Regions from separate parts of the Pseudomonas sp. MH10 genome, predicted to be linked through region 2. Evidence: predicted binding sites of a transcription regulator. Region 2 holds the regulator's gene; each other region holds the start of a gene.
What was found. The regulator sigma-54, encoded in region 2, starts transcription at its own class of promoters, with help from an activator protein. The targets are predictions, from matches to a motif close to ANTGGCATNNANNTTGCTNT.
Positions count from the first base shown of each region.

Region 1: a site for sigma-54 is predicted at 6,511-6,530, ahead of RHM59_RS01575 (circularly permuted type 2 ATP-grasp protein). Genes of this name have one in related genera too.
Region 3: a site for sigma-54 is predicted at 7,045-7,064, ahead of glnK (P-II family nitrogen regulator). Genes of this name have one in related genera too.

Region 1 is NZ_CP133783.1:342,852-353,152, forward strand. It holds gene RHM59_RS01540 (ankyrin repeat domain-containing protein) at 276-809, shown strand; gene RHM59_RS01545 (hypothetical protein) at 920-1,450, shown strand; gene RHM59_RS01550 (PLDc N-terminal domain-containing protein) at 1,622-1,813, shown strand; gene speE (polyamine aminopropyltransferase) at 2,026-2,886, shown strand; gene RHM59_RS01560 (LTA synthase family protein) at 3,052-5,139, shown strand; gene RHM59_RS01565 (hypothetical protein) at 5,281-5,517, shown strand; gene RHM59_RS01570 (ribonuclease E inhibitor RraB) at 5,760-6,098, shown strand; gene RHM59_RS01575 (circularly permuted type 2 ATP-grasp protein) at 6,565-7,974, shown strand; gene RHM59_RS01580 (alpha-E domain-containing protein) at 7,987-8,946, shown strand; gene RHM59_RS01585 (transglutaminase family protein) at 8,943-9,749, shown strand.
Region 2 is NZ_CP133783.1:4,689,204-4,699,504, forward strand. It holds gene pmbA (metalloprotease PmbA) at 1-681, shown strand, start outside; gene RHM59_RS21060 (HPr family phosphocarrier protein) at 910-1,182, opposite strand; gene rapZ (RNase adapter RapZ) at 1,199-2,056, opposite strand; gene ptsN (PTS IIA-like nitrogen regulatory protein PtsN) at 2,059-2,523, opposite strand; gene hpf (ribosome hibernation-promoting factor, HPF/YfiA family) at 2,537-2,845, opposite strand; gene RHM59_RS21080 (RNA polymerase factor sigma-54) at 2,925-4,415, opposite strand; gene lptB (LPS export ABC transporter ATP-binding protein) at 4,602-5,327, opposite strand; gene lptA (lipopolysaccharide transport periplasmic protein LptA) at 5,327-5,869, opposite strand; gene lptC (LPS export ABC transporter periplasmic protein LptC) at 5,856-6,428, opposite strand; gene RHM59_RS21100 (HAD family hydrolase) at 6,438-6,974, opposite strand; gene RHM59_RS21105 (KpsF/GutQ family sugar-phosphate isomerase) at 6,974-7,948, opposite strand; gene RHM59_RS21110 (ATP-binding cassette domain-containing protein) at 8,245-9,054, shown strand; gene mlaE (lipid asymmetry maintenance ABC transporter permease subunit MlaE) at 9,054-9,851, shown strand; gene mlaD (outer membrane lipid asymmetry maintenance protein MlaD) at 9,851-10,301, shown strand, end outside.
Region 3 is NZ_CP133783.1:3,999,178-4,009,478, reverse strand. It holds gene lysA (diaminopimelate decarboxylase) at 1-836, shown strand, start outside; gene dapF (diaminopimelate epimerase) at 842-1,672, shown strand; gene RHM59_RS17820 (DUF484 family protein) at 1,686-2,423, shown strand; gene xerC (tyrosine recombinase XerC) at 2,426-3,328, shown strand; gene RHM59_RS17810 (HAD family hydrolase) at 3,321-4,013, shown strand; gene sutA (transcriptional regulator SutA) at 4,086-4,415, opposite strand; gene RHM59_RS17800 (secondary thiamine-phosphate synthase enzyme YjbQ) at 4,509-4,940, opposite strand; gene RHM59_RS17795 (ammonium transporter) at 5,117-6,463, opposite strand; gene glnK (P-II family nitrogen regulator) at 6,499-6,837, opposite strand; gene RHM59_RS17785 (accessory factor UbiK family protein) at 7,259-7,519, shown strand; gene RHM59_RS17780 (YifB family Mg chelatase-like AAA ATPase) at 7,677-9,170, shown strand; gene RHM59_RS17775 (methyl-accepting chemotaxis protein) at 9,265-10,301, opposite strand, start outside.

The DNA of each region.
Region 1 (10,301 bases), 1.2 Mb from region 2:
AATCAGACACTTAGCTAAATCACGAATTTTGTGGCTCGTGCATATTGCATGAAAGGCCATCGGGCATCCTGCATTTTGCGGTTAAATTTCAAATTACAGTGCGGTGTGTGGAACCTTTAAATGCCAGAACACTCGACTGATTGCCGAAGCTTTGGTCGCTATTGAATTTCCCTATCGCCCATATACCTTGACCCTGAGCGGGCCGCTCTCGAAACTGCCGGCAACCCGTTCATAGCAGCAGGCTAGGTTTTAGCTTGTGTCTCAGGAGTAGCACCATGTCAGACAATTCCAAATCCGCCGCCGCCCAGCAAATGACCGATGACGAAGCCTTGGAGTTTGCCGAGCAGGTGTTCGATCTGGCGCGCAAAGGTGATGCGCGAATGTTGGGCCTATTGCTGGAAAAGGACCTGACGCCTAATTTGCGCAACCATAAAGGCGACACCTTATTGATGCTCGCGAGTTATCACGGTCACTCAGAAGCTGTTCGGGTGTTATTGGCCTTCAAGGCGGACCCTGAAATTCGTAACGACAATGGACAAAGCCCGATTGCCGGCGCCGCCTTCAAGGGTGACTTGCCGGTGGTCAGATTATTGGTTGAAGGCGGTGCGGAGGTTGAAGGCGCATCAGCGGATGGCCGGACTGCGTTGATGATGGCGGCTATGTTCAACCGTATTGAAATCGTCGATTACTTGCTGTCTCAAGGCGCCAATCCACAGGCTCAGGATGCTCGGGGCGTTACGCCGTTAGCCGCCGCACAAACCATGGGCGCAGTGGACACCGCTGAGTTGCTGAGCAAGCTCAATTCCTAATGGATGACCAACGGCTTGGCAATTAGCCGCTATCCCATAGAGGCTTGCTTGATTTCCGGCTATCCTCCGCGCCTAATTTTTTAGCTGCTAGCCGCCTGTCAGGACTTCCGATGAAAGACCAACTCATAGAATTAATCAGCAAAATCAGTTCGGGTTGCATGGAGGCAGACGAAATCGCCCAAGTGGCCGACGAGGCCGAAAAAGCCTACGCCGATCCGCAAGGATTTCTGGCCGCCAATCCTGACGTCAACTACGACGATAGCTTCCCGTTCCCGTTGGGCGAATGGATGGTGATGGGCAGCCTGCCGGATACTGTGTTGTTCCAGGCGGATAGCTATATGGATTTGTTCGCGCAGATCGTTGCTTCGTTTGGCACTGAAGTAACGTTCAACATCAAGCCCAAGCAACTGGCCAAGGTTGAACCGCTGATCGCGCTAAATCGGATTCAGATCCAACTAAGCAGCATGAACAAGGAGAAGGGCGGTTACGTGCTGCTCAACCTGAGCCAACCGCTGGACGACGATCTGCAGGCAGTGCTGGTTTTCGGCAACGATGTGGATCGCGTGATTGAGTTGTGCGCAGCCGTCGGGATTGCTGCTGCGCCGTCGTTGGAAGCGTTGCGGATTGCGCTTTACGTTTGATGAATGCCATCCCGGTAGTGGCCAACGTGTTGGCAGGCGATCAAACTGACACCCCGACCACCTTCGCCCACACCGCCCCTACAGATCGACAAAATAAGACCCTGCCGAAACGGAACCCTCTGTGCGTGTAATCATCCTAAACAGGTGAGTGTTCACTTAGGAGCAACAACCATGGGATCCACGTTTAACGGTCTGATTGGGCTGATCATCCTGGTTCTGGATATCTGGGCGATCATCAATGTATTGAAGAGTGGCGGGGAAGTCGGGATGAAAGTCCTATGGGTATTGCTGATTCTGCTGCTGCCGGTATTAGGCCTGATTATCTGGGCGATTGCCGGGCCACGGGGCAATGTACGCATCTGACTGGCCTTGTCTGATTCGATGCTGGACCCAGGCGCCTGACGGCTGATTGCTGTCAGGCGCTTTGTTGTTTCCGATCTCAATACCGGGGGCTGACCAATAGAGGTTCGACCTGACATCTTGCGCAACGTAGAATGCCCGCCTCTTATTAGGGGCGGTGCTTGTCTTCAAGCTGTCGCTGTCCGTTGCCACCAGCATTCACCGGGGACTTACCCATGAGCGATTATCAAGAAACGTTGTACGAAGGCTATGGCCAGCGCTTTCGTATGGAAAAACTGCTGCACGAAGTGCGTACCGAACATCAACACCTGGTGATCTTTGAAAACCCGCGCATGGGCCGGGTCATGGCGCTCGACGGCGTGATTCAGACCACCGAAGCCGATGAGTTCATCTATCACGAGATGCTCACCCACGTTCCAATTCTCGCTCACGGTTCCGCCAAGCGCGTGCTGATCATTGGCGGCGGCGACGGCGGGATGCTGCGTGAAGTGGCCAAGCATCGCAGCATTGAGCACATCACCATGGTCGAGATCGATGGCACCGTGGTCGAGATGTGCAAACAGTATTTGCCAAATCATTCCAAGGGTTCTTTCGACGATCCGCGACTGAATCTGGTCATCGACGACGGCATGCGTTTCGTCGCGACGACTCAGGAAAAGTTCGACATCATTATTTCCGACTCCACTGACCCAATCGGTCCGGGAGAGGTGCTGTTCTCTGAGAACTTTTATCAAGCCTGCCGCCGCTGCTTGAATGAAGGCGGCATTTTGGTCACCCAAAACGGTACGCCTTTCATGCAACTGACCGAAGTTCAGACCACGGCGGGTCGCTTGCGCAGCCTGTTCCCGGATTGGCATTTCTACCAGGCTGCGATTCCGACCTATATCGGCGGCGCCATGACCTTTGCCTGGGGCGCGACCAACACGGCGTATCGCAAGTTGCCGCTGGAGACCTTGCGTCAGCGTTTTGCGGGCAGCGGTATTATCACGCGCTACTACAATCCCGAAATTCATATTGGCGCATTTGCCATGCCGCAATATGTTTTGCACGCTGTGAACAAGCCAAGTAACGACTAATTACGGTTTAGGCGCCAGGCTGAAAGGATTTTTTACATTTCAGCCCTAGGGTGCTACATAAATTTCACAGCCTTTCGAAGAAGATCGTGCCCGCTTAGTTGCTTAACGGGCGGGGCACATTTGCCTTCAACCTTCTCCCTCGAATTCAACGGATCTTAGAACACCATGGCCAAAACGGACGCACTGAGTCATCAGCCCGCCTCGTCGCGCTCGCTACAACCTTCCGTCAAATCGCACCTGGCTTACACCCTGCTGAGCGGCGTGGTGCTGATGGTGATGTACAGCCTGCTGCGCGTCGCGTTGCTGGTCTATAACCGTCAAATGATCGGCACGACGCCGGCTTCGACCTTTATAGAAGCCATGGGCAATGGCCTGCGTTTTGACTTGCGCCTGACGGTCTACTTGCTGATCCCATTGTTGCTGGCACTGCTCAGCGCCCGAACGATGAATTGGCGGGGTCTGTTCCGTTTCTGGCTGACCTTGGGCGCCAGCATCACGCTGTTCCTGGGCTTGATGGAGATGGACTTCTACCGTGAGTTTCACCAGCGCCTCAATGGCTTGGTGTTCCAATACGTCAAAGAAGACCCGAAAACCGTGCTAAGCATGCTTTGGTACGGTTTCCCGGTAGCGCGCTATCTGCTGGTGTGGGCCGCTGTGACTTGGCTGCTGAGCCTGGTGTTCAAAGGCATCGATCGTTTGACGCGACCACAGCGCCTACCGAGCGTCAGCGCCAGTAGCATCCGCTCGGTGGCGCCGTGGTACACGCGCATTGCCGTATTGCTGCTGTGTATGGTGGTGGCGGTGATTGCGTCTCGTGGCACTTTGCGTCAAGGCCCGCCGCTGAGATGGGGTGATGCTTACACCACGGATTCGAACTTCGCCAACCAGTTGGGTCTCAATGGCACCTTGTCGCTGATCGAAGCGGCTAAAGCTTTGGGTTCGAGCCAGCGCGCCAACATCTGGAAATCAACCATGCCGGATGCGCAGGCGCAGAAGGTCACTCGTGACATGCTGCTGACCGCCAATGACACTTTGGTTGACGCCGACGTGGCCGCCGTGCGCCGTGACACCGTCCCGCCGGTCGAAAACACGCTGCCGATTCGCAACGTGGTGGTGATCCTGATGGAAAGCTTCGCCGGTCACTCGGTGGGCGCTTTGGGCAGCGACGCCAATATCACGCCGAACTTCGACAAGCTGTCGAAAGAAGGCTTGTTGTTTGACCGCTTCTTTTCCAACGGCACCCACACCCACCAGGGCATGTTCGCCACCATGGCGTGTTTCCCTAACTTGCCTGGGTTCGAATACCTGATGCAGACCCCGGAAGGCAGTAACAAACTGTCCGGCCTGCCGCAGTTGCTCAGCGCCCGTGGCTACGACGACGTGTATGTCTATAACGGCGATTTCGCCTGGGACAACCAGTCGGGGTTTTTCAGCAATCAGGGAATGACCACGTTTATCGGTCGTAACGATTTCGTCAATCCAGTGTTCTCCGACCCAACGTGGGGCGTATCCGACCAGGATATGTTTGACCGTGGCGCTCAAGAGCTGAAAGCCCGCGAAGGCAAAAAACCGTTCTATGCGCTGTTGCAAACGCTATCGAACCACACGCCTTACGCGCTTCCCGCCAACTTGCCCGTTGAGCGCGTTACCGGCCACGGCACGTTGGACGAACACTTGACTGCCATGCGCTATGCCGACTGGGCGCTGGGGCAGTTTTTTGAGAAAGCGAAAAAAGAACCTTACTTCAAGGACACCTTGTTCGTGATCGTTGGCGACCACGGCTTCGGCAATGACAAGCAACTCACTGAGCTGGACTTGGGGCGCTTTAACGTGCCGTTGCTGTTGATTGGCCCTGGAATTCAGGAAAAGTTCGGTAAGCGCAGCAGTACCGTCGGCACTCAAATCGACATTGTGCCGACCATCATGGGCCGTTTGGGCGGTGAGTCGCGCAACCAGTGCTGGGGCCGCGACCTGCTCAACCTGCCTGAGGGCGACAAGGGTTTCGGTGTTATCAAACCCTCGGGTGGCGAGTTGACCGTGGGTTATGTCACGGGTGACCGCATTCTGGTCGAGCCCAAAGGCATGGAGCCGCTGTTGTATCAATACCAGTTGGGCGCCAAACCCCACGCTGAATTGATGACTGATCAACCTGATCAGGCGCAGCTCAAGGAAAGGCTGGAAGCGTTCATACAAACGGCGACCAAAAGCTTGATGGACAACACAGCGGGTGTGAGCGGCGGTACAAAGCGCTGACAGTGACCTGATCGGAAAAAAGGGGCCTTGATTGGCCTCTTTTTTTGCCTGTTTTTTAGCGTGCATCGCGGTGGAACGAATGGGGAAAGCTCAAGGTCCAGATTGAGTGAGCCGCTTTTCGGCTTGGCCAAGGAGACATCGATGAAACAGTGGACCATTACGTATGTCGATAAAGACGGTGTGAAGCAGAGCCTTGAGCTTGAACGTGAGCAACGCCCGAGTAATGAAGACGCAGCAGATTACCTGCGTGAGGTGTTGTTTCCTATCGCCGATAAGCTTGATTTGAACGACCTCGACGGTCGAGCGCCCGAGCCGACCGTAAAGTCTCTGAAAGCGATGCACAGCGTGCAAATTCTCACCGTCACCGAGGCGTCCTGAGCGCTCGCTCGTTAATCCTGTTTTGCCATTGGCACAGGCGGTCGATAGGACTACTCTGCAAATGAGGCCGGCGCAGCATTGCTCCGGTCTCTTCATGTCGACGCCAGGTTTTTCACCACTTGGCCTTGTCAGCTACATGCTTGATTCCCCGGTGGCAGAGTATCTGTCGCTGAGCGGCCACTGTTCAGTGGTCGTGCCGGGAAAGTTGAAACTCTATCTATCGTTGCATAGGAGGACGTTTCATGAGCACAGCCTATCAAGAGGACATCAGCAGTAACGTACTGCGCCGCATGAAAGAGGGCGGTTTTGATTTCGCCAGCATCCATCCCATCGAGTTTTACGCCGTCTTCCCGGACGAGGACCGGGCACGGCAGGCTGCAGGGCAGTTTCGCGGAGAATCCCTGAACGCGCAGGTCAGCGCGCGTGATGACGGGGCATGGCATCTTCAGTTGAGTAAATTGATGTACGCCACGTATGGTGGCATCGGTGATTTTGAACAGGACTTTCAAACCATGATCACGCCTCTGGATGGCGAGGTCGAGGGTTGGGGAGTCACTCAAGTGATCAAAGGCCTCCACTAACCACGGGCGCCTGTGCCACACATTGGTTCGCTGCATCCTTACCGGCTGACGCTTCGTCAGTCGGTTCCATCCGTGCCGCTTGACCCATGCCCTATTTAGCGATGGGGTTTCATAGCCGCCAGGCAAAAAAAAGCCACTCATAGAGTGGCTCAAAGGGAAGTTCGGTTAAGCGTTCGATAAAAACTCAATCTCGATGAATGGATTCAGCCCATGGTTCGCTTGAATGCTGGCGATTATGGGGAAACAAACTCCCCTCGTGAAATCAACTCTGACTATGCTGTTGATAGCCAATAGCGATGAAAGATGCTTCCGAATGAGGCGTAGGAGATTTTTCTGGGGCGGTTACTGCACAAGAAGGGTGCACCCTGTGGGAAGTATTTATCCAACGGCTTGATAAATAAGCGTTTATGCCGATGGCACGGGCCTTGCGAAGGCCTTTGGTGTCCGTGGTGACAAGGAGTACGGCATGATCCGCACCTTTTATGATGAGATGTACGATGCTGGTGGCCTGGTCCGCCCGCATTATCGGGAATTCGCCCGTTGGCTGGGCGAAACACCGCCCGAGTTATTGGCTCAGCGCAGGCGTGAAGCCGATCTGTTGTTTCATCGTGCGGGGATCACATTCACCCTGTATGGCGACGATCAAGGCACTGAGCGACTGATCCCGTTCGACACCATTCCACGCAGCATTCCTGCCAGTGAATGGCGCTTCGTCGAACGTGGCTGTATTCAGCGGGTCAAGGCGTTGAATATGTTCCTCGCCGACCTGTATCACGATCAGCGAATTATCAAGGCCGGGATCATTCCCGCCGAACAGGTGCTGGCCAACGAGCAATACCAGTTGGCGATGCAAGGCCTGAATTTGCACCGCGACATCTATTCGCACGTTTCTGGCGTCGACTTGGTGCGTGATGGCGACGGCACTTATTACGTGCTCGAAGACAATTTGCGGACGCCGAGCGGCGTGAGCTACATGCTCGAAGACCGCAAGATGATGATGCGTCTGTTCCCGGAACTGTTTGCGGCGCAGCGTATTGCGCCCATCGATCACTACCCGAACATGCTCCTCGATACGTTGAAAAGCTCCAGCCCCATTGATAACCCGAGCGTTGTGGTTCTGACGCCGGGCCGCTTCAACAGCGCCTTTTTCGAGCACGCCTTTTTGGCGCGGGAGATGGGGGTTGAGTTGGTGGAAGGTGCTGACTTGTTCGTGCGCGATGACCGTGTGTTCATGCGCACCACCGATGGCCCGAAAGCCGTCGACGTCATTTACCGCCGTCTGGACGATGCGTTTCTCGATCCGCTGGCGTTTAACCCTGATTCGATGCTCGGCGTGCCGGGTCTGTTGTCAGCCTATCGCTCCGGCAACGTGGTGCTGGCTAACGCCATCGGCACAGGAGTGGCGGACGATAAATCGATTTACCCGTACGTCACGGACATGATTCGTTTCTACTTGGACGAAGAGCCACTGCTGCAAAACGTTCCGACTTGGCAATGCCGCAAACCGGAAGAGTTATCCCACGTGCTGGCGCATTTGCCAGAACTCGTGGTCAAGGAAACCCAAGGATCGGGCGGTTACGGGATGCTGGTGGGTCCGGCGGCCACGGCCGCAGAGATCGAGTCGTTTCGAGCTCGGCTCAAGGCCAAACCGCACGCTTATATCGCACAACCCACCTTATGCTTGTCGACCTGTCCGACATTTGTCGAGAACGGCATCGCCCCGCGCCACATCGACTTGCGCCCGTTTGTTCTTTCCGGCCGTGAAACCCGGGTTGTTCCCGGTGGCCTTACCCGAGTGGCGCTGCGTGAAGGCTCCCTCGTCGTAAACTCGTCCCAGGGCGGTGGAACCAAGGACACTTGGGTGGTTGAGGATTAAGGAAGCCTGCCAATGCTAAGTAGAACTGCCTCGGATTTGTATTGGATGTCGCGTTACCTGGAACGAGCGGAAAACCTCGCCCGGATGCTCGACGTCAGTTATTCGCTGTCGCTCATGCCACAGGACGGGCAAGACGACGGTTTGCATGAAATTGCCATGCCGCTGCTGATCACCGGAACGCTGGACGACTACGTCGAACGCCACGGTGAACTGCACGCTGAACGCTTGTTGCACTTCTTCGCCCTTGACGCGAACAACCCGGCCAGCATCTACAGCTGCCTGGGTGCAGCGAGGGCCAGCGCCCATGCGGTACGTGGCCGAATTACGGCGGACATGTGGGAAAACATTAACGCCACGTGGCTGGAGATTCGCGGTATCGCTGATCAGGGCCTGAGCCGTTACGGCATCAGCCGTTTCTGCGAATGGGTCAAGGAGCGTTCGCACCTGTTTCGCGGCGCCACCCTCGGCACCATCATGCGCCATGATGCATTCCGCTTTATTCGGTTAGGGACGTTCATCGAGCGCGCGGACAATACCTTGCGTTTACTGGACGCCCGTTACGAGATGCTTGAGTTACGCGGCCACGATACCGAAGTGGTTGCAGACACCACGGCCCATGGTTATTACCAGTGGAGTGCGTTGTTGCGGGCACTGTCGTCGTTCGAAGCCTATACCGAGCTGTATCGGGACGCGCCGGGTGCGCGCCATGTCGCTGAGTTACTGCTGTTGCGTGCCGACATTCCACGTTCGTTGCGCGCCTGCATGGAAGAAATTGACGAAACGCTAGCCAGCTTGTCTGGGGCCAATGGTCGTCCGGCACAACGCTTGGCCGCGCAGTTGGACGCGCGTCTGCGTTACACCGGCATCGATGAAATTCTCGATGAGGGTTTGCATAAGTGGTTGAACGAATTCATTCCGTTGGTAGCCCAATTGGGTAACGCTATTCACACTTCGTACCTGGAGGCTGCATGAGACTCTCAATTAGCCACGAAACCACGTATCACTATGAAGACCAGGTCCGTGCCAGTATCCAATACCTGCGGTTGACGCCGCATGACAGTGAACGCCAGCATGTGCTCAGCTGGCAGTTGACGTTGCCGCGTCCAGTGCGCGCGCAAATTGATCCGTTCGGCAACATTCTCCACGTGCTAACGCTAGATGAGCCCCACGAAGCGATTATTATTGGCGCCCGTGGTCAGGTTGAAATCGACGAGAAAACTGAATCCGAGCACGAAAGCCAATCAGCGCTGCCGTTCTTGCGGTTCACCCGTCTGACCGAACCTGACGAAGCCATACGCGCGTTCGCTGCCCTTCAGTGTCAACAGCGCAAAGACCGCACCGCGCTGATTGATTTGATGCACGGCTTGAACCAGCACATGACCTATACACCCGGTTCGACTGAAGTCGACACCAGCGCTGCCGAGGCATTCGCGGGTAAAGCAGGCGTGTGTCAGGACCATACCCACGCGTTTCTGGCCTGCGCCCGAAGCCTGGGCGTTCCTGCGCGGTATGTGTCGGGCTACTTGTACAGCGAAGACAGCGAACACTTGGCCAGTCATGCCTGGGCAGAAGCCTGGATTGACGATGCTTGGTACAGCTTTGACGTCACCAACCAACTCTCGCGACCTGAGCGTCACTTGAAATTGGCCGTGGGCCTGGATTACCTGGACGCCTGTCCGGTACGTGGCATGCGTCGCGGGGGGGGATGCGAACAAATGCATGCCAAGGTATCGGTCTCGCCGATCCGCGCTACGCAGACGCAAGAGCAAAGCTGATAAGCGGTGCGCTATGGCGCACCCTCTCCGCTAACATCACCCCCTTGCCTGTAGGAGAGAACTTGTTCGCGAAGCAGTACGCTTGATGCACACGGGCTATTTCTCGCCAACAAGTTGGCTCTTACAGAGATTGTGTTTGTTGCAGATGAGCGGGATCTCCTGCCGTCCCTGCATTCATCCAGCTTTACTTCTGATTTACCCAAATACCAGGTGCAGACCTGCCGAAACCGGACTCATCATGAATCCGCTTCAGAACAGCCAAACAATTAACCGAACAGACGGGTCATGTTTGGCAAGATCAATACCAGGGTAGTGACGACGACGATAAGTCCCGCCTGACGAATTTTCGAATATTTGAACATGGCTAATGCCTTTTGTTGTTATTCCTGAGCTACAAAAGCTCGCCGATTATTGAGCAGTTCATTAATCGGGCAGCTGGCAAAGGGGGTGCTGCTGATCAGGTGTCCCGGAAAACCCGGCTACTCAAACGCCTATTTTCTTTTTTTAGCGTTTGCCTGTCATAAAGATAACTTTAGAGCCCGCGTGTCACTT
Region 2 (10,301 bases):
CGTGCCGCGCAACGTGCCGCTAGCCGTTTGGGCGCACGGCCGGTCCCGACGTGCGAAGTCCCGGTATTGTTTTCTGCGGAACTGGCGGGCGGCTTGTTCGGACATTTCTTGTCGGCCATCTCCGGGGGCAATCTTTACCGTAAGTCGTCATTTCTCGAAGGCGCTATGGGCCAACGTTTGTTCCCTGAATGGCTAACCCTCGACGAACGTCCTCACCTGATGCGCGCCATGGGCAGCTCTGCGTTCGACGGCGACGGGCTGGCGACCTACGCCAAACCATTTGTGGAGAATGGTGATCTGGTGTCTTACGTGTTGGGCACCTATTCCGGGCGCAAGCTGGGCTTGCCGAGTACCGCAAACTCAGGCGGCGTGCATAACCTGTTCGTCACCCATGGCGTTGAAGATCAGGCGGCCTTATTGCGTCGCATGGGACGCGGCCTGTTGGTTACCGAGTTGATGGGCAGCGGTTTGAACATGGTCACGGGTGATTACTCCCGTGGCGCAGCGGGTTTTTGGGTTGAAAACGGCGAGATTCAATTCCCGGTTCAGGAGGTCACCATCGCTGGCAACCTGCGGGACATGTTCAAACAAATCGTCGCCATCGGCAGCGATCTTGAACTGCGCAGTAACATTCGCACGGGTTCGGTGTTGATCGAGCGGATGACGGTGGCAGGGAGCTAAATGGCCCCCTATCTGTAGGAGCAACTTGTTGGCGAGGGGCCTGATGCGTGTAAATCAGGTTGACCGCTTCGCCAACAGGTTGGCTCCTACAGAACGATGTGAATCATCTGGGGGACCAAATTCAACTGACTGAATTACAAATATTGGAATTGTAGGGGCTGGCGAAGGCTGCGATGGAATGTTTAGCGCCTACTATTCAGGGTCTGCCGGAATCGCTGTTAGAGCAGATCACTCGCCCTCATCAAACCGGTTGTTAATCAACGCAATCAACCCATCCAGTGCCGCTTGTTCTTCATCGCCTTCGGTGTGCAGGTGAATATCAGTGCCTTTGCCGGCGGCCAACATCATAACGGCCATGATGCTCTTGCCGTCGACCATACTTTCAGCGTCGCGACCGACTCGAATCTTGCACGGAAACCTGCCAGCGACGCCGACGAATTTTGCTGCGGCACGCGCATGCAGTCCGAGCTTATTGATAATGGTAATTTGATGAACGGGCATCGCGATGTAAGTCCTATCAGTTGAGGTCGCGGTGGCGAACCTGAACGTTCTTGAGGGATTGCTGCAACACCTGACCCAAACGCTCGGTCAGGTAGACGGAACGGTGATGCCCGCCGGTGCAGCCAATGGCAATAGTGACGTAAGCACGGTTGCTGGCGGCAAAGCGCGGCAACCATTTGTTCAAATAGGTGTAGATATCCTGGAACATCTCTTCAACGTCAGGCTGAGCGGCCAAGTACTCGATAACGGGTTGGTCGAGACCTGATTGTTCACGCAGCTCTGGCTTCCAGTATGGGTTCGGCAGACAGCGCACGTCGAATACCAGATCTGCGTCCGCCGGCATGCCGCGCTTGAAGCCAAACGACTCCACCAAAAATGCGGTTCCTGGCTCCGGCTTGTTCAACAAGCGCAGCTTGATCATGTCGCGCAGCTGATAGAGATTGAGGAGCGTGGTATTGATCTTCAGGTCAGCCAGGTCAATGATCGGGCCGAGCAGGGAGCTTTCGTCTCGTATCGCTTCAGCCAGCGAGCGATTGGCGCTGCTTAGTGGGTGGCGGCGACGGGTTTCCGAGAAGCGTTTGAGCAGCGTCTCTTCGTCTGCGTCCAGGTACAGCACATCGCATTGAATGTGCCGACTGCGGAGTTCTTCGAGCAGCTGTGGAAAGCGGAATAAATGGCTCGGCAGGTTCCGCGCGTCAATTGAGACGGCGACCAGCGGTTCCGCCAATTCGGTATGAACAAGGGCGCGGTCAGCCAGTTCGGGAAGCAGGCCGGCGGGCAAATTATCGATGCAATAAAAGCCGTTATCTTCCAGCACATTGAGCGCGGTGCTTTTGCCGGAGCCAGATCGGCCACTGACGATGATCATTCGCATGATTAATGTCCGTTCTGCACGTCCAGAACCACCTGGTAGAGAGCCTCGCTACTTTTTGCGCCGCGCAGCCGGTCACGCACATCTTTGCGGTCGAGCATGCTGGCGATTTGTCGCAGCAACTCAAGGTGAGCGTCTGTGGCGGCTTCGGGTACAAGCAGAACGAATAACAGATCAACTGGAGCGCCATCAATGGCGTCGTAGTCAATCGGGGCATCCAGATGAATTAAGGCACTGATAGGGTCGCTGCAACCATTCAGGCGGCAGTGTGGGATGGCGATGCCGTTGCCAAAACCGGTCGAACCGAGTTTTTCGCGAGCGGTCAGCTTCTCGAAGATATCGTGCGAATCCAGACCTGGCAGTTCATGGCCGATCAGATTGGCAACTTGCCTGAGTGCTTTTTCTTTGCTGCCGCCCGGCACATTCACGATGGAACGGCCGGGGGTCAGGATATTTTCAAGTCGGATCATGAGTTGGGAGTGTTTAGCGAGCTGTCGCACCTTTAAGGATGTTCTGCTGCTTTTCCTTATGCTTGAGCAATTGTCTGTCGAGCTTGTCAGTAAGTAGATCGATGGCCGCATACATGTCGTCATGTTCTGCGTTAGCGACTACCTCCCCACCGTGGATGTGCAGCGTGGCTTCGATCTTCTGTTTCAGTTTCTCGACCGCCATCGTTACCTGCACATTTGTAATCTTGTCAAAGTGCCCTTCTAGCTTTTTGAGTTTGAGCTCAATGTACTCACGCAGGGGCTTTGTCACTTCTAGCTGGTGTCCACTGATGTTGACTTGCATACAGCGTCTCCTTCGTTGCCAGTGCATAAAGAGGCAGGCTAAATACCTGCCACTGGAACGCTACAGCTTCAAGTCCTCGTCACATCAATCGCTTGCGCTCGCTCGAAGGCGCGATGCCTAGTGATTCGCGGTATTTGGCGACCGTGCGACGGGCTACCTGAATGCCTTGTGCCTCCAGTAAACCAGCGATCTTGCTGTCACTCAACGGCTTTTTCTGATTTTCCGCTGCAACCAGTTTTTTGATGATCGCGCGGATGGCTGTGGACGAACACTCACCGCCCTCTGAGGTGCTTACGTGGCTTGAAAAGAAATATTTCAGTTCGTAAATGCCACGGGGGGTGTGCATGAATTTCTGAGTGGTCACCCGGGAAATTGTCGACTCGTGCATGCCGACCGCTTCTGCGATGTCATGCAAGACCAACGGCTTCATCGCTTCGTCACCGTACTCAAGAAAGCCGCGCTGATGCTCGACAATCTGCGTCGCCACCTTCATTAAGGTTTCATTGCGGCTTTGCAGGCTCTTGATGAACCAGCGGGCTTCTTGCAGTTGATTGCGCATGAACGTGTTGTCGGCGCTGGTATCGGCCCGGCGAACGAAGCCTGCGTACTGAGGGTTGACCCGGAGGCGTGGCACCGACTCTTGATTAAGTTCCACCAACCAGCGTTCGTTGTCTTTGCGCACGATCACGTCGGGCACGACGTATTCGGCTTCAGCGGATTCAATTTGCGAACCTGGACGCGGGTTGAGGCTCTGTACCAGTTCGATCACTTGGCGTAGCTCATCTTCCTTGAGCTTCATGCGTCGCATCAACTGACTGTAATCGCGGCTGCCGAGCAGGTCGATGTAATCGCCTACCAGGCGCTGTGCTTCTGCCAGCCAGCGGGTTTTTGCCGGTAACTGGCGCAATTGCAGTGACAGGCATTCGCTCAGGTTACGAGCGCCGATACCCGCAGGTTCGAATTGCTGGATACGGTGCAGCACCGCTTCTATTTCATCCAGTTCAACGTCCATCTCCGGATCGAAAGCATCGAGAATCTCCTCAAGCGATTCGTCGAGGTAACCCTGATTGTTAATGCAGTCGATCAACGTCACGGCGATCAGGCGATCGGTATCGGACATTGGTGCCAGGTTCAGCTGCCACAGCAGATGGCTCTGCAGGCTTTCGCCAACGGATGTGCGGGTGGTGAAATCCCACTCGTCATCATCGTTGCTCGGCAGACTGCTGGTGCTGGTCTGGTAAACGTCGTCCCAAGCCGTATCAACAGGCAACTCGTTGGGTGTGCGCTCACTCCAGTCGCCGTCTTCCAGGTTGTCTACCGTGGGGGCAGCTTCCTGATAGGTCGGTTCCTGAACGTCAGGATTAGGTTTCTCTACGCTGTCGGCAACCGGATCGGCGTTGTCGAAGTCGTCGCCTTCTTCCTGGCGCTCCAGCATAGGATTGGACTCCAACGCTTCCTGGATCTCTTGTTGAAGGTCCAGGGTCGACAGTTGGAGGAGGCGGATGGCCTGTTGCAGCTGAGGTGTCATCGTCAGCTGCTGGCCCATTCTCAGGACTAGCGATGGTTTCATGGCTGGGGCTTAACACCTTATTCGCCGGCGCTCATGCGCCATCTACTACAGGGCGCCGAAGCGCCAACTTAAGCAAATTATATGCCTGAAACCTAAGTGTTTGCCTAGAGTGCGCTGACAATTAAAATGCTTGCCAACGCGAGATTCTAGCGTCCGTCGCCTGTGAAGAGCGAAATACCGCAGACCTTACAGGCGGAATTCATGGCCGAGGTAAACCTCTTTAACCAATTGGTTGGCCAGAATGGTTTCTGAATTACCTTCGGCGATCAGTTGACCATCGTTGACGATGTAGGCCGTTTCACAAATATCCAGCGTATCGCGAACGTTGTGATCGGTAATCAAAACGCCAATCCCCTTGGCTTTCAAGTGGTAGATGATCTGCTTGATATCGCCCACTGAAATCGGGTCGACACCTGCAAACGGCTCATCCAGCAAAATGAACTTGGGTGAAGTTGCCAAGGCGCGTGCGATTTCTACGCGACGGCGTTCGCCGCCGGAAAGGCTCATGCCCAGGTTGTCGCGAATGTGACTGATGTGGAATTCCTGCAGCAGGCTTTCCAGTTCTTTGCGACGGGCCGCGCGATCGAGTTCCTTGCGGGTTTCAAGTATCGCCATGATGTTATCGGCAACCGACAGCTTGCGAAAAATAGACGCTTCCTGCGGCAGGTAACCGATCCCGGCCCGCGCACGACCGTGCATTGGCTGGTGGCTGACGTCTAGGTCGTCAATCAATACACGGCCCTGATCGGCTTGTGCCAGGCCTACTATCATGTAGAAACAGGTTGTTTTACCTGCGCCGTTAGGGCCAAGCAGTCCGACGATCTGACCGCTGTCGATAGACAAGCTGACATCGCGTACGACCTGCCGACCCTTGTAGGCTTTAGCCAAGTGCTGGGCTTTCAGCGTCGCCATTAAGGGGCCTTCTGCGCGTCGGGTTTGTTTTTTGGCTGAATGACCATGTCGATCCGGGGTCGCGGCGCGGTCAATTTGGTGCCGTTTGCGCGACCGGCGTTAACGATCTGCTTCACCGTGTCGTAGATGATTTTTTCACCTTCGGAGGTGTTGCCGTCGTTGATCACCTTGGCCTTATCGATCAGGACGATTTTGTTATCAAGGGCGAAATACTGAATAGTCACGCCGTAGGCCTGAACAATAGGCTTGTTCAGTTCGGGGGTCTGTTCGTAGTAAGCAAGATTGCCCACCGAAGTAAAGACGTTGACTTCGCCGGTAGATGTTCGGGTGATGGTCACCGTGTTGCCGGTGATCTTCATGGTGCCCTGGGTGATGATGACGTTGCCTTTATAGGTGGCAATGCCTTGCTTGTCATCGAGTTGCGCATCGTCAGACTGGATATGAATAGGCTGATCGCGGTCCGTCGGGAGAGCCCAAGCGCTCACGCTTCCCAGTACTGTGCCCAGTCCGAGCAAAAAAGGGAGGGTTTTAACGAGCCTCATACTGTCCTCTTACGTGGGAGAGCAGGTTCATCCTGCCGTCGTTCAAATACGCTTTCATACCCGTTCCGGTGGTAACACCGCCGAAGCCGTCGATTCTAACGGCTTGCTCGGTCTGCGCATATTGCTTCTGTGGGAATACCGTCATTCGACTACTGGTAATAATGGTTGTCCGGTTCTTTTCGTCTGTTCGAGCGACACGTACCGAGTCAATCAGCTCGACTTGAGTGCCGCCAGGCGAGACTTCGCCCTTCAAACTTTGTACGTGCCAAGGATACAGGGCGCCGCGAAACAGTTGCAGGTCGGGGTTGGTCAGAAGCGTGATGTCCGAGGCCTTAAGATGCTCGACCTTGTCGGATGTCATGTCGTACTGAAGTTTGCCGTCAGGCAAGAACTGCAGGCTGTGCGTCTTGGTGGCGTAGAAGTCGATAGCGCCCGGATCGACAACTGCCGCTTTCTGCTCCAGAAAACTTTCCGGGCTGATGTTCCAGTAGCCTGCCGCTGCGACCAGCAGTGCAAGCACACCCAGAATCAAGAACCTGCGAATTTTTTTGCTCAGCATAAATAACTTCTATAAGTAGGCGGCGTGGGCCGCTTCAAGGCTGCCTTGGGCGTTCAGGATCAGTTCGCAAAATTCGCGAGCTGCGCCTTCACCGCCGCGAGCCAGGGTAATGCCATGAGCATGTTGCCGGACAAAACTGGCCGCATTCGCAACCGCCATGCCCAGGCCGACGCGTCGAATGACCGGCAAGTCTGGCAGATCATCACCCAGATAGGCGACTTGTTCGTAACTCAGGTTGAGTTGGGCCAGTAATTCGTCGAGTACGACCAGCTTATCTTCACGGCCCTGATACAGATGCTGAATGCCCAGATTCTTTGCTCGGCGTTCGACCACCGGGGTCTTGCGTCCGCTGATAATAGCGGTGATTACGCCGGACGCGATCAGCATCTTGATGCCTTGCCCGTCCAGAGTATTGAATGTCTTGAATTCGCTGCCGTCTTCGAGAAAATACAGGCGGCCATCAGTCAGTACGCCATCAACGTCGAAAATCGCCAACTTGATGTTCTTGCCGCGTTGCAGCAAATCGTTCGTTTTTGCGTCGCTCACTACATCACTCCCGCACGTAGAAGATCTTGCAGGTTAAAAGCGCCGATAGGGTGATCGTTTTCGTCAACCACGATCAGTGCGCCAATTTTGTGATCTTCCATGATCTTCAGTGCTTGGGCCGCGAGCATCTCTGGGCGGGCGGTTTTGCCGTGGACCGTCATGACGTCGTCGATCATTGCCTTGCGAATGTCGATATCGCGATCAAGCGTGCGGCGTAAATCGCCGTCGGTGAATATCCCGGCCAAACGACCATCCGCCTCCAGCACTGCGGTCATGCCGAGGCCCTTACGGGTCATTTCCATCAGCGAATCGCGCAACGGCGTACCGCGTTGGACCTTGGGCAAGTCGTCCCCAATGTGCATGACGTGCTCTACTTTGAGCAGTAACCGTCGACCCAGGGCGCCCCCAGGATGAGAAAAAGCAAAATCTTCGGCGGTGAAATCCCGTGCTTCCAGCAGCGCAACGGCCAGCGCATCACCCATAACCAATGCCGCAGTGGTGGAGGAGGTGGGGGCCAGGTTCAGCGTGCAAGCCTCATGTTCGACGTGAACATTCAGATTGACTTCCGCCGCCTTGGCCAGCGTCGAGTCCGGATTGCCGGTCAGGCTGATCATCTGGATGCCCAAGCGTTTTATCAGGGGCAAAAGTGTAACGATTTCGGTCGTTGTACCCGAGTTTGAAATGGCCAAGATGATGTCGTCACGGGTGATCATGCCCATATCGCCATGGCTGGCTTCGGCCGGGTGAACAAAAAATGCCGTGGTGCCAGTGCTTGCCAGGGTGGCGGCGATCTTTTTGCCAATATGCCCCGACTTGCCCATGCCGACCACGACTACGCGGCCCTTGCCGGCCAGAATCATTTCGCAAGCGCGTACGAAATCAGCGTCGATATGCACCAGTAAACCTTCTACGGCTTCTATTTCGAGGCGGATGGTGCGTTGTGCTGTTTGAATCAGGTCGCTGGATTGGCTCATGTCGGAAACGGTTAGCCTGATGAAAAGGCGGCGATTATAGCGGTAATGGCCGATTCCCTCACCCTTGATCTTATGTCTGAGTGAGGTTCGCGCATTGCGGCTGTCCTAACTTCTTGGAGAGTGGTTCGCAATTGTTCGAATTATCTGTCATGCCCCTGAGCGAAAGAGGCTTCTTCCGTGGGACAGGCGCGCGCGCAGTGGTATAGTTCGCGGCCAGTTCGGCCCACCCAGTCGGTGCATGCACAGCGCCAAGGATTTTATTTTCTGAGAGTGAGGCCGCCTCGTGAGGAGTTTAGATGAGCGTCGATAACGCCTACGCGGTCGAGCTGAAGGGAGTGTCCTTCAAGCGCGGCGCGCGCAGCATCTTCAATAATATTGATATACGTGTTCCGCGGGGCAAGGTCACCGGAATCATGGGGCCTTCGGGCAGCGGCAAGACCACGCTACTACGATTGATGGGTGCTCAATTGCGTCCCAGCAGCGGAGAAGTCTGGGTCAATGGCCAGAATTTGCCCGAATTGTCGCGCAGCGATTTGTTTGATGCTCGCAAGCACATGGGTGTTCTGTTTCAAAGCGGGGCCTTGTTCACCGACCTCGACGTGTTCGAAAACGTGGCGTTTCCGCTCCGTATTCACACCCAATTGCCAGAAGACATGATTCGCGACATTGTCCTGCTTAAATTGCAGGCAGTCGGTCTGCGCGGTGCGGTCGACTTGATGCCTGACGAGTTGTCTGGCGGTATGAAACGTCGTGTAGCGTTGGCCAGGGCTATCGCCCTCGATCCGCAAATTCTGATGTATGACGAACCCTTTGTTGGTCAAGACCCGATTGCCATGGGTGTATTGGTCCGGCTGATTCGTCTGCTGAATGATGCGTTGGGGATCACCAGTATTGTGGTTTCTCACGATCTCGCAGAAACCGCGAGCATTGCCGACTATCTATATTTCGTCGGCGATGGTCAGGTGCTGGGTCAGGGAACTCCGGAAGAGTTGCTGGGCTCGGATAATCCGCGCATTCATCAATTTATGACCGGCGAACCGGATGGCCCTGTTCCATTCCACTATCCGGCACCGGATTATCGCGAAGATCTTTTGGGGAAGCGCTGATGCGCAAACAGTCATTAATGGGCCGAATTAATCTGTTCGGCCAATCTGCAATCGACATGGTGACCGTGCTGGGCCGCTCCGGGCTGTTTCTGGTCCATGCATTGTTTGGCCGTGGCGGTATTGGCGGCAGCTTTCAGTTGCTGGTGAGGCAGTTGCATTCAGTGGGTGTGATGTCCCTGCTGATTATCGTCGTGTCGGGCGGTTTCATCGGGATGGTGCTCGCGCTTCAAGGTTTCAGCATTCTGGAAAAATACGGGTCCGAGCAAGCGGTCGGGCAAATGGTCGCGTTGACCTTGCTGCGTGAGCTGGGGCCAGTGGTTGCCGGTCTTCTGTTCGCGGGGCGTGCAGGTTCGGCATTGACCGCCGAAATCGGCAACATGAAGTCCACTGAGCAGCTGTCCAGCCTGGAAATGATTGGTGTTGATCCACTCAAATACATCATTGCGCCACGCTTGTGGGCCGGGTTTATTTCGCTGCCATTGTTGGCGATGATTTTCAGCGTGGTCGGCATCTGGTGCGGCTCTTGGGTCGCTATTGATTGGCTCGGCGTTTACCAGGGCTCTTTCTGGGCGAACATGCAAAACAGCGTGAACTTCCAAAGCGACGTGCTGAACGGTGTAATCAAAAGCATCATCTTTGCTTTTGTAGTGACCTGGATTGCCGTGTTCCAGGGTTATGACTGTGAGCCCACGTCCGAAGGGATCAGCCGTGCTACCACTAAAACCGTGGTGTATGCCTCACTGGCCATATTAGGCCTCGACTTTATTTTGACCGCCTTGATGTTTGGAGATTTCTGATGCAAAACCGCACCCTGGAAACCGGCGTTGGCCTTTTCCTGCTGGCCGGGATCCTGGCTTTGATCTTGTTGGCCTTGCGTGTCAGTGGTCTGAGCGCAAGCGCGAACCACGACAGCTATAAACTTTATGCAAACTTCGACAATATTGCCGGTTTGACTGTCAGAGCCAAGGTGACCATGGCCGGTGTGACCATCGGCAAGGTCACGGCTATCGATCTGGACCACGACACCTTTACGGGGCGCGTGACCATGGAAGTCCAAAAGCAGGTGAATAATCTTCCTTTGGACTCTACGGCTTCGATCCTTACCGCAGGTTTGCTCGGCGAGAAATACGTCGGCATCAGCGTAGGGGGCGATCAAGCGCTGCTTAAAGACGGCGGTGTTATCCATGACACCCAGTCGGCCCTGGTGCTCGAGGACCTGATCGGCAAATTCATGCTCAACACTGTGA
Region 3 (10,301 bases), 690 kb from region 2:
CCGAGCTGGGCGTTCGCGCGCCCATATCGCTGCGCGTCAATCCGGACGTCGATGCAGGCACGCATCCGTATATTTCCACCGGTCTCAAGGAAAACAAGTTCGGCATCGCCATCGCTGACGCCGAAGACGTCTACCTTCGCGCCGCGCAGTTGCCAAACCTTGAAATCATCGGCGTCGATTGTCACATCGGTTCGCAACTGACCAGCCTGCCACCGTTTATTGATGCGCTCGATCGCTTGCTGGCACTGATCGATCGCCTCGGCGATTGCGGCATTCATCTGCACCACGTCGATCTCGGCGGCGGTCTGGGTGTTCGTTATCGCGACGAAGAGCCGCCCTTGGCCAGCGAATACATTGCTGCCGTGCGCGAGCGCCTTGACGGTCGCGACTTGGGGCTGGTGTTCGAACCCGGTCGCTTTATCGTGGCCAACGCTGGCGTGCTGCTAACGCAAGTGGAATACCTCAAGCACACCGAGCACAAGGATTTCGCCATTGTCGATGCGGCGATGAACGATTTGATCCGCCCGGCGCTGTATCAAGCCTGGATGAACGTGACGGCCGTGCGCCCCCGCGATACGCAGCCGCGCACTTACGACATCGTTGGACCTATCTGCGAAACCGGCGACTTTCTGGCCAAGGGCCGCCAATTGGCGCTGGCCGAAGGCGATCTGCTGGCCGTGCATTCGGCGGGCGCTTACGGTTTTGTGATGAGTTCAAACTACAACACCCGTGGCCGTACCGCTGAAGTACTGGTCGATGGCAGCGAAGCCTTTGAAGTGCGCCGCCGCGAAACCGTTGCAGAGCTGTTCGCCGGCGAAAGCCTGCTGCCGGAGTAACCCCCATGCTGCTGCGTTTTACCAAGATGCATGGCCTGGGCAACGACTTCATGGTTTTGGACCTTGTCAGTCAGCACGCGCACATTTTGCCCAAGCACGCCAAACAATGGGGTGATCGTCACACCGGGATCGGCTTCGATCAGCTTTTGCTGGTCGAGGCGCCGAGCAATCCCGAGGTGGACTTTCGCTACCGGATTTTCAATTCCGACGGTTCCGAGGTCGAGCAATGCGGCAACGGCGCGCGTTGTTTCGCCCGCTTCGTGCTCGACAAACGGCTGACCGCCAAACGGCAGATTCGCGTCGAAACCAAAAGCGGGATCATTGAGCTGGATATCCGTAGCGACGGGCAGATCAGTGTCGACATGGGGCCGCCCCAATTGATTCCAGAGCAGATTCCGTTTCAGGCGTCTGAGCAGGCGCTGAGCTATGCAGTTGAAGTCGATGGTCAAATCGTTGAGCTTGCCGCAGTATCGATGGGCAATCCGCACGCGGTGTTGCGTGTCGATGACATCAATAACGCTCCGGTGCACGTACTCGGGCCGAAGCTGGAACATCACCCGCGCTTCCCGGCCCGGGTCAATGTTGGCTTCTTGCACGTGGTCGATCGCCAACGCGCGCAATTACGCGTCTGGGAACGGGGTGCTGGGGAAACCCAGGCCTGCGGAACCGGCGCTTGCGCAGCAGCGGTAGCGGCCATCAGTCAGGGCTGGATGGACTCGCCCCTGTTGATCGACCTGCCTGGCGGGCGCCTGTCCATTGAATGGGACGGCCCAGGCCACTCCGTGAAGATGACCGGTCCGGCAGTGCGGGTTTATGAAGGACAGGTTCGTCTATGAGTGAGCAAATACGATGACCGATCAGCCTCAGATTTCAGCCGAAAAGCCCAGCAAAGCCTCTTCCGAAGCCGCAGCGCCAGCCCTTGAAGCGGAGGCCATCGCCGCATATTTGCGTCAACACCCCGAGTTTTTCGCAGACCACGAAGAACTCTTGACCACCCTGCGTATACCGCACAAGCGCGGCGATACGGTCTCGCTGGTTGAGCGTCAGCTGAATCTGCTGCGCGAACGCAACATTGAAATGCGCCACCGTCTTTCGCAACTAATGGATGTCGCTCGAGACAATGACCGGTTGTTCGACAAGACCCGTCGGCTGATGCTGGCGTTGATAGACGCCAGCAGCCTGGAAGAAGTAGTGATTGCCGTAGAAGACAGCTTGCGCCAAGAGTTCCAGGTGCCTTTTGTCAGCCTGATCCTGTTCAGCGAAAAACCGATGACAGTCGGACGATGGGTCGGCGCAGATGAAGCGCATAAATCCATCGGCGGCCTGATTTCAGATGACAAGATAGTCTGTGGGGCATTGCGCGAGCATGAGCTGTCGTTTTTGTACGGCGCAGAGCAAGGCGTTCAAGTCGGCTCCAGCGCCGTCGTGGCACTGACCCATCAAGGCCTGCACGGCGTGCTGGCGATCGGCAGCCGCGATCCGCAGTACTACAAAAGCTCGGTCGGCACCTTATTCCTCAGCTATATCGCTGAAGTGTTGGGCCGAGTATTGCCGCGTTTTACTCAACCTTCACACCCGGTTTATTAACGGTGGAAAGGCAGCTGGACGCTTACTGCACCCACCTGCGCAGCGAGCGCCAGGTGTCGCCGCATACCTTAGAAGCCTACCGTCGCGACCTGAATAAGGTGCTGGCTTTCTGCGAGAAACAAAACGTAAGCAGTTGGTCTGCGCTAGATATTCAGCACCTGCGTAGCTTGATTGCGCGCTTGCACCAGCAAGGTCAATCCTCGCGCAGCCTGGCGCGGCTACTGTCGGCGGTTCGCGGCCTGTATCACTATTTGAATCGCGAGGGGCTTTGCAATCACGACCCTGCCAATGGGCTGTCGCCGCCCAAAGGCGAGCGCCGTTTGCCGAAAACCCTTGATGCCGACCGGGCCCTGCAACTACTCGACGGCGCCGTCGAGGACGATTTTCTGGCCCACCGTGACCAAGCCATTCTGGAGCTATTCTATTCCTCGGGGCTGCGGCTGTCGGAGCTGACCGGACTCAATCTGGAGCAGCTGGATTTGAGTGACGGGCTGATTCAAGTCCTCGGCAAAGGCAGCAAAACCCGAGTACTGCCGGTGGGCAAGAAAGCATGCGAAGCCTTGGAAATCTGGCTGCCGTTGCGCGCGCTTGCCAACCCGCAGGACGATGCGGTGTTCATTAGCCTACAAGGGCGCCGCCTGGGCCCGCGCGCCATTCAACTGCGCGTAAAAGCTGCAGGCATACGCGAGTTGGGACAGAACCTCCACCCGCACATGCTTCGCCATTCATTCGCTAGCCACTTGCTCGAATCTTCGCAGGATCTACGCGCAGTTCAGGAATTACTCGGCCACGCAGACATTGCGACCACGCAAATCTACACGCACCTGGACTTCCAGCACCTCGCAACGGTCTACGACAGCGCCCATCCCCGGGCCAAACGCGTAAAGGGCTCTGATCATGATTAAGCTGATTACCTTCGACCTTGATGACACCTTGTGGGACACCGCCCCGGTGATCATTAGCGCCGAAGCCGTGCTGCGAGACTGGTTGGCCGAACACGCACCCAGCCTGGGACCGGTTCCGGTCGAACACCTGTGGGCGATCCGAACGCGGTTGGTTGAGGCCGATCCATCGTTCAAGCACCGGATCAGTGCACTGCGCCGGAAGGTGTTGTTTCATGCGCTGGAAGATGCCGGATATCCCCACGACGAGGCGCAGGATCTGGCCGACAAGAGTTTTGAGGTGTTCCTGCACGCACGGCATCAAATCGAGGTCTATCCTGAGGTTCAACCGACCCTGGAAATTCTCGCCAAAACCTACACCCTTGGGGTGTTGACCAATGGCAACGCCGACGTTCGCCGTTTAGGGCTGGCAGATTATTTCGCTTTCGCATTGAGCGCAGAGGATGTCGGGATCGGCAAACCCGACCCGGCGCCATTCCTTGAAGCACTAAAGCGCGGCAGTGCCGATGCCAGCGCCGCGGTGCACATTGGCGATCATCCGGGTGACGACATTGCTGGCGCGCAGCAGGCCGGCTTTCGTGCAATCTGGTTCAACCCAACGGGCAAACCGTGGGAAGCCGATAAGCGTCCTGATGCTGAAATCAAAAGCCTGACCGAACTGCCAGAGCTGTTGAAACGCTGGCGCTAGTTAACCGCGCTTGAACGCAGCCAAGAAAAAGCCCGCAACGACAGCGGGCTTTTTCTTAACCGCAACGCACACCTAGATAGGCCGGCTACCGTATTTGTTGTCAGGCTTCTTCGGCGGATCGGCGACCACATTGGCCTCCACTTCCTGCACAGTGCCGCCTTTGGCCAGGAACTCTTCCATTGCGCGAGCCAAGGCATCGCGCTCTTTGTTCTTGGCTTCTACGCTAGGCAGCTCATCAACCGAAACAGCAGCCTTGGCTTTGCCTTTGGGCGCAGCGGGAGCACCGTCAGCGCTTTCGTCAACTTCAGGGCCGTCGTCGTCACCGCCAGCAGCGGCCAGTTCCTCACCGCCCTCTTCGTCTTCCAAATCGTCTACCGGATCGTCGATGTCGTCGTCGCTCATGTTTTACCTCATGACTTGCGAAAGCAGATTAGTTATAGCCCAGCCACACCAACTTACGATGGTCGCCAGAAAAAATTCAACATCCGCTGATACTCAGCGGACATCCCCATCACCCTGAAGGGTGGCAAGGATTCTGCGAGCACCGCCGACATCACGGTGCTCACCCAAATAAACACCTTGCCAGATGCCCAACGCCAACCGCCCCGCCGTAATCGGCAAACTCAGTTGGCAGCCAAGCAAACTGGCCTTGAAGTGCGCAGGCAGGTCATCGGGGCCTTCGTCGTCATGTTCGTATCCGTCCATTCCCTGGGGCACCAGACGGCTGAAAAAACGTTCGAAGTCACGACGCACGGCCGGATCAGCGTTCTCATTGATGGTCAATGAGGCCGAGGTGTGTTGCAGCAACAAATGCAACAGACCGACTCGACAACTGCGCAGTTCAGGCAAACCTGCCAGTATCTCGTCGGTCACTAGATGAAAACCGCGAGGCCTTGCTCGCAACGTAATCAGCGTCTGTTGCCACATACAGTTCTCCACGCTTCGGCGCGCATTCTAACGCGCTGGTGAAAAAAACAAAGCGCGTTATAAGCCACGTTTTATGTAAGCCATAACTGAGACTCGTACTACGATGGCGATCGTACCTACATCGACAAATCTCAGGCAAAAAAATGCCCGGTCACCCGGGCATTTTTTGTGATGCCTTACAAGTTGTAGCCACGCTCATTGTGCAGCGCAAGGTCGAGGCCGACCGCTTCTTCTTCCTCGGTGACACGCAGGCCCATGACCGCGTCAACCACCTTGAGAATGATGAAGGTCGCGATCGCCGTGTAGATGATCGTGAAGCCTACGCCTTTGCACTGAATCCAGACTTGTGCAGCGATGTCGGTGGTTGCGGCATTGAAGCCACCCATCGACGGTGCAGCGAACACACCGGTCAGAATCGCGCCGAGGATACCGCCGATACCGTGTACACCGAAGGCGTCCAGGGAGTCGTCGTAGCCCAGTTTGCGTTTCAAGCTGGTAGCGCAGAAGAAGCAGACCACGCCAGCCGCCAAACCGATAACCAGCGAGCCCATTGGGCCAACAGTGCCGGCCGCAGGAGTAATAGCAACCAGACCGGCAACCACACCCGAAGCGATGCCCAGGGCACTTGGCTTACCGTGAGTGATCCACTCGGCGAACATCCAGCCCAGTGCAGCAGCAGCCGTAGCGATTTGAGTAACGAGCATTGCCATACCGGCAGTGCCGTTGGCCGCAGCAGCGGAGCCGGCGTTAAAGCCGAACCAGCCGACCCACAACATGGCAGCACCCATCAAGGTGTAACCAAGGTTATGCGGGGCCATCGGTGTAGCTGGGTAGCCTTTACGTTTACCCAGAACCAGACAGGAAACCAGACCCGCAACACCGGCGTTGATGTGAACCACGGTGCCGCCAGCGAAGTCGAGAACACCCCAATCGCCCAACAGTGCGCCCGGACCGCTCCAGACCATGTGCGCAATCGGCGCATACACGAAGGTGAACCAAAGGGCCATGAAGACCAGCATTGAAGAGAACTTCATGCGATCAGCAAACGCACCGACGATCAACGCCGGGGTGATGATAGCGAAAGTCATCTGATAGGTGACGAACACCGCCTCAGGGAATAGCGCGGTAGGGCCAGTGATGCTAGCTGGCGTGATACCGGCGAGGAACGCCTTGGCGAAGCTGCCGAAGAAGGAGTAGTAGTTAATGACGCCTGCTTCCATACCCGTTGTATCGAACGCAACGCTGTAGCCATAAGCGAACCACAGGATGGTGATCAGACCGGTAATGGCAAAGCACTGCATCATTATTGCGAGAATATTTTTCGAGCGAACCATACCGCCGTAGAACAGCGCCAAACCGGGAATGGTCATGAACAACACCAGCGCCGTCGAAGTCAACATCCACGACGTATCGCCAGAGTTGAGCACTGGAGCGACGACGGGTACCGGGTCAGCCGCCAGGGCCAGACCAGGTATTAAAAGGGACAGCAGGGCTCCTAGCCCTGCGAATTGACGCAGAGTCATATTGTTTTACTCCTGGGGCGATGGGGGTTGGCGGCTTAGATTGCGTCGGTATCGGTTTCGCCGGTACGGATGCGAATAGCCTGTTCCAGATTAACTACGAAGATCTTGCCGTCACCAATCTTGCCGGTGTTGGCTGCTTTGGTTATCGCCTCGATAACCCGGTCCAGATCTTTGTCATCAATCGCAACATCGATTTTCACTTTTGGCAGGAAGTCGACTACATACTCCGCACCACGGTACAGCTCGGTGTGACCCTTCTGCCGGCCGAAGCCTTTGACTTCAGTTACGGTGATGCCCTGCACGCCGATTTCGGACAGCGACTCGCGCACATCGTCCAACTTGAACGGCTTAATGATTGCAGTGACTAGTTTCATGAAACTTTCTCCCGAATTGGTGGACTTGCCCCAGGAAAACAAACCCGACTCAAGTCTAAGCGCAGTGCTTGGCTTTGTAACCCGTCGGTCGTCTCAATACGTGCCCGACCAACCCCAAAAAAACTGCTTCCGACGAAACACTTCCCTGCTCCGCCTTGGGCACTGCATCGTCACATTGACTGCATCAGCGCATGGGTCATAAGCCACTAAGCAGAAAGCTTGCCATCTCGGGAAAAATCACTGATTACAGGGATTTTATCGATAACTTGCGCTCTTCTACCCGCGTATTACCACTGACACGCACAATAATAGTGCGACCGCGCCCGGCACTTTGCACGAAAACTGTGCAGGGTGGCGGGTCTGGATTGACTATAGACGCTGCGTGATACACTGCCGCGCATCTGCTTATGGAAAATTGAATATGCTCGCGCCTAAAGCCTTCCTCGACGCCTTGAGCGGCCATGCTTCACGCTTGTTCAACGGCGAAACACCGGTCCCGCGCACTGAATTCGAAAGCCAGTTCAAAATCCTGCTGCAAAGTGGGTTCAGCAAACTGGATTTAGTCAGCCGGGAAGAATTCGATAGCCAGATGACCGTACTTGCCCGAACCCGTGCTCGTCTTGAAGCACTGGAAGCAAAAGTGGCCGAGATGGAAGCACGATTGGCTCCGCCGGCTGAGTAATACGCCCTGAAGAGCTGTTACGCAGCAAACACAGTACAACTGTAGGAGCATGCGCCCCTTTATCACATAACCCAGTTAACACCCTGTAGCTATTCCCCTCCCCAGCCTCATCGCTAATTGCCGCAGGATGCGGTTCTTCAGACATCAAGGAATGATCATGTCTCTCGCTATCGTTCTCAGCCGCGCCCAAGTAGGCGTGGAAGCACCTGCCGTTACTGTCGAATGTCATTTGGCCAACGGCTTGCCGGCGCTAACGCTGGTGGGCCTGCCCGAGGGAGCGGTCAGGGAAAGTAAGGACCGGGTACGCAGCGCCATTTTGAATTCAGGTTTTCAATTTCCGGCACGGCGGATCACGCTCAATCTCGCCCCGGCAGATTTGCCCAAGGACGGTGGACGCTTCGACCTTGCCATTGCATTGGGACTGCTGGCCGCCAGCACCCAATTACCTGCGTTTGCACTCCAGGACGTGGAGTGTTTGGGTGAATTGGCATTGTCAGGCGGCATTCGGCCAGTTCAGGGCGTGTTGCCTGCGGCGTTGGCAGCACGGGCGGCAGGCCATACGCTGATCGTGCCTACGGCGAACGCTGAAGAAGCGTGTTTGGCGTCCGGTCTGAGGGTCATCGCCGTTAATGACCTGCGTCAGCTGGTGGCGCACTTCAACGGTCAGGCGCCAATCATCCCCTATACATCCAGCGGCCTGTTGCACCAGAGCAAGCCATACCCGGACTTAAGCGAAGTCCAAGGCCAAACTGCGGCTAAACGTGCGCTGTTGGTGGCGGCGGCCGGGGCGCACAATCTGCTTTTCAGCGGCCCGCCAGGCACCGGCAAAACACTGCTCGCCAGCCGCCTGCCCGGTTTGTTGCCGCCGCTGGATGAACATGAAGCGCTGGAGGTTGCGGCGATTCAGTCGGTTGCCAGCCAAACACCTCTCACGAGTTGGCCGCTGCGGCCTTTCCGGCAACCGCATCACTCAGCCTCCGGTGCGGCGCTGGTCGGTGGCGGCAGTCGGCCTCAGCCGGGGGAAATTACCCTCGCTCACCACGGCGTGCTATTTCTCGATGAGCTGCCTGAGTTCGACCGCAAGGTGCTGGAGGTGCTGCGTGAGCCGCTGGAGTCTGGCCACATCGTCATCGCCCGCGCCCGTGACCGAGTGCGCTTTCCGGCGCGTTTTCAGTTAGTCGCCGCGATGAACCCGTGTCCGTGCGGTTATCTCGGAGAGCCCAGCGGTCGCTGTCGGTGTTCGACCGAGCAGATTCAGCGCTATCGCAACAAATTGTCCGGCCCACTGCTGGACCGCATCGACTTGCACCTGACCGTCGCCCGTGAAGCCACTGCGCTCAACCCCGGCCCACAAACCGGCGACGACACCGCCACAGCCGCCGCGCTCGTCGCCCAAGCCCGCGACCGGCAACAACAGCGCCAAGGTTGCCCCAACGCCTTCCTCGACTTGCCAGGACTGCGCAAGCATTGCCCCTTATCGATTGAAGATGAGACGTGGCTGGAAACCGCCTGCGAGCGCCTGACGCTTTCACTTAGGGCCGCGCACCGCTTGCTAAAAGTCGCACGGACGTTGGCAGACTTGGAGCAGGTCGATGGGATTGTCCGTCATCATCTGGCGGAAGCGTTGCAGTACCGGCCTTCGGGTTATTGAGGATGCGGAGTATTCCCGATACTCAAACCCCTGAGCCAACGTGTTGGCTGCAGGGGTTTGGCGTCGACAGTTTCGTGAATTTAAACACCAAGCCTCACCGAAACCGATTCACTTCCTTGCGCAACTCCTCCGCCAGTTCTTCCAGTTCCTTGGCGGTGATCGCCAAGTGGGACACCACTTCGCGCTGCTCGCTGTTGGCCAGGGCGATGCTTTGCAGATTACTGCTGAGCAGGGTTGCCGTATTGCTTTGTTCTTGAGTGGCCGTGGTGATGGCGGCAAATTGTTCGCCGGCAGAGCGGCTTTGCTCATCAATCCGGGCCAGCGCGGCGGCAACGGTGGCGTTGCGTGACAGGCCTTCCTGCATCAATGCGTTGCCCTGCTCGATGGTGCTGATAGCGTTGCCGGTTTCGAGCTGGATGCTGGCGATCATGTCGGTGATTTCGTCGGTAGCCTTACGGGTGCGCGACGCCAGGTTGCGCACCTCATCGGCGACCACCGCAAAACCACGACCCTGCTCACCCGCCCGCGCCGCTTCAATCGCAGCGTTGAGCGCCAGCAAGTTGGTCTGTTCGGCAATCGAGGTGATAACGCCGACAATGCTGCCAATCTCCTGCGAGCGCTGGCCCAGGGTATTGATCACGGTGGCGGTGCCATTCAACGACGAGGCAATCTGCTGCAGTGACGTCGAGGCCTCATCCATTGAGCTTCGCCCAATACGCGTTTGCTGGGCGTTTTCCTGCGCAAGGCGCTCGGTGTTGCCCATGTTGTCGGCGATATTCAACGAGGTGGCGCTGAACTCTTCCACAGCGCCGGCCATGCTGGTGATCTCGCCGGACTGCTGCTCCATCCCTTCGTAGGCCCCGCCCGATAAACCAGACAACGCTTGAGCACGACCACTGACTTCCTGAGCCGCACTGCGGATGTGCGAGACCATGTTCGATAGCGCTTCACCCATCTGATTGAAACTGCCCGCCAGTTGGCCAATTTCATCGTGGCTGGAGACGTTCAGCCTAGCGCTCAGATCCCCCGCGCCCATGGCCTCGGCCTGATGCACCAAGTCTGACAGCGGCTGCAATTTACGGCGCAGCAGCCAAATGGCCGCACCGACCGCGATCAACATGGCCAGCAGGC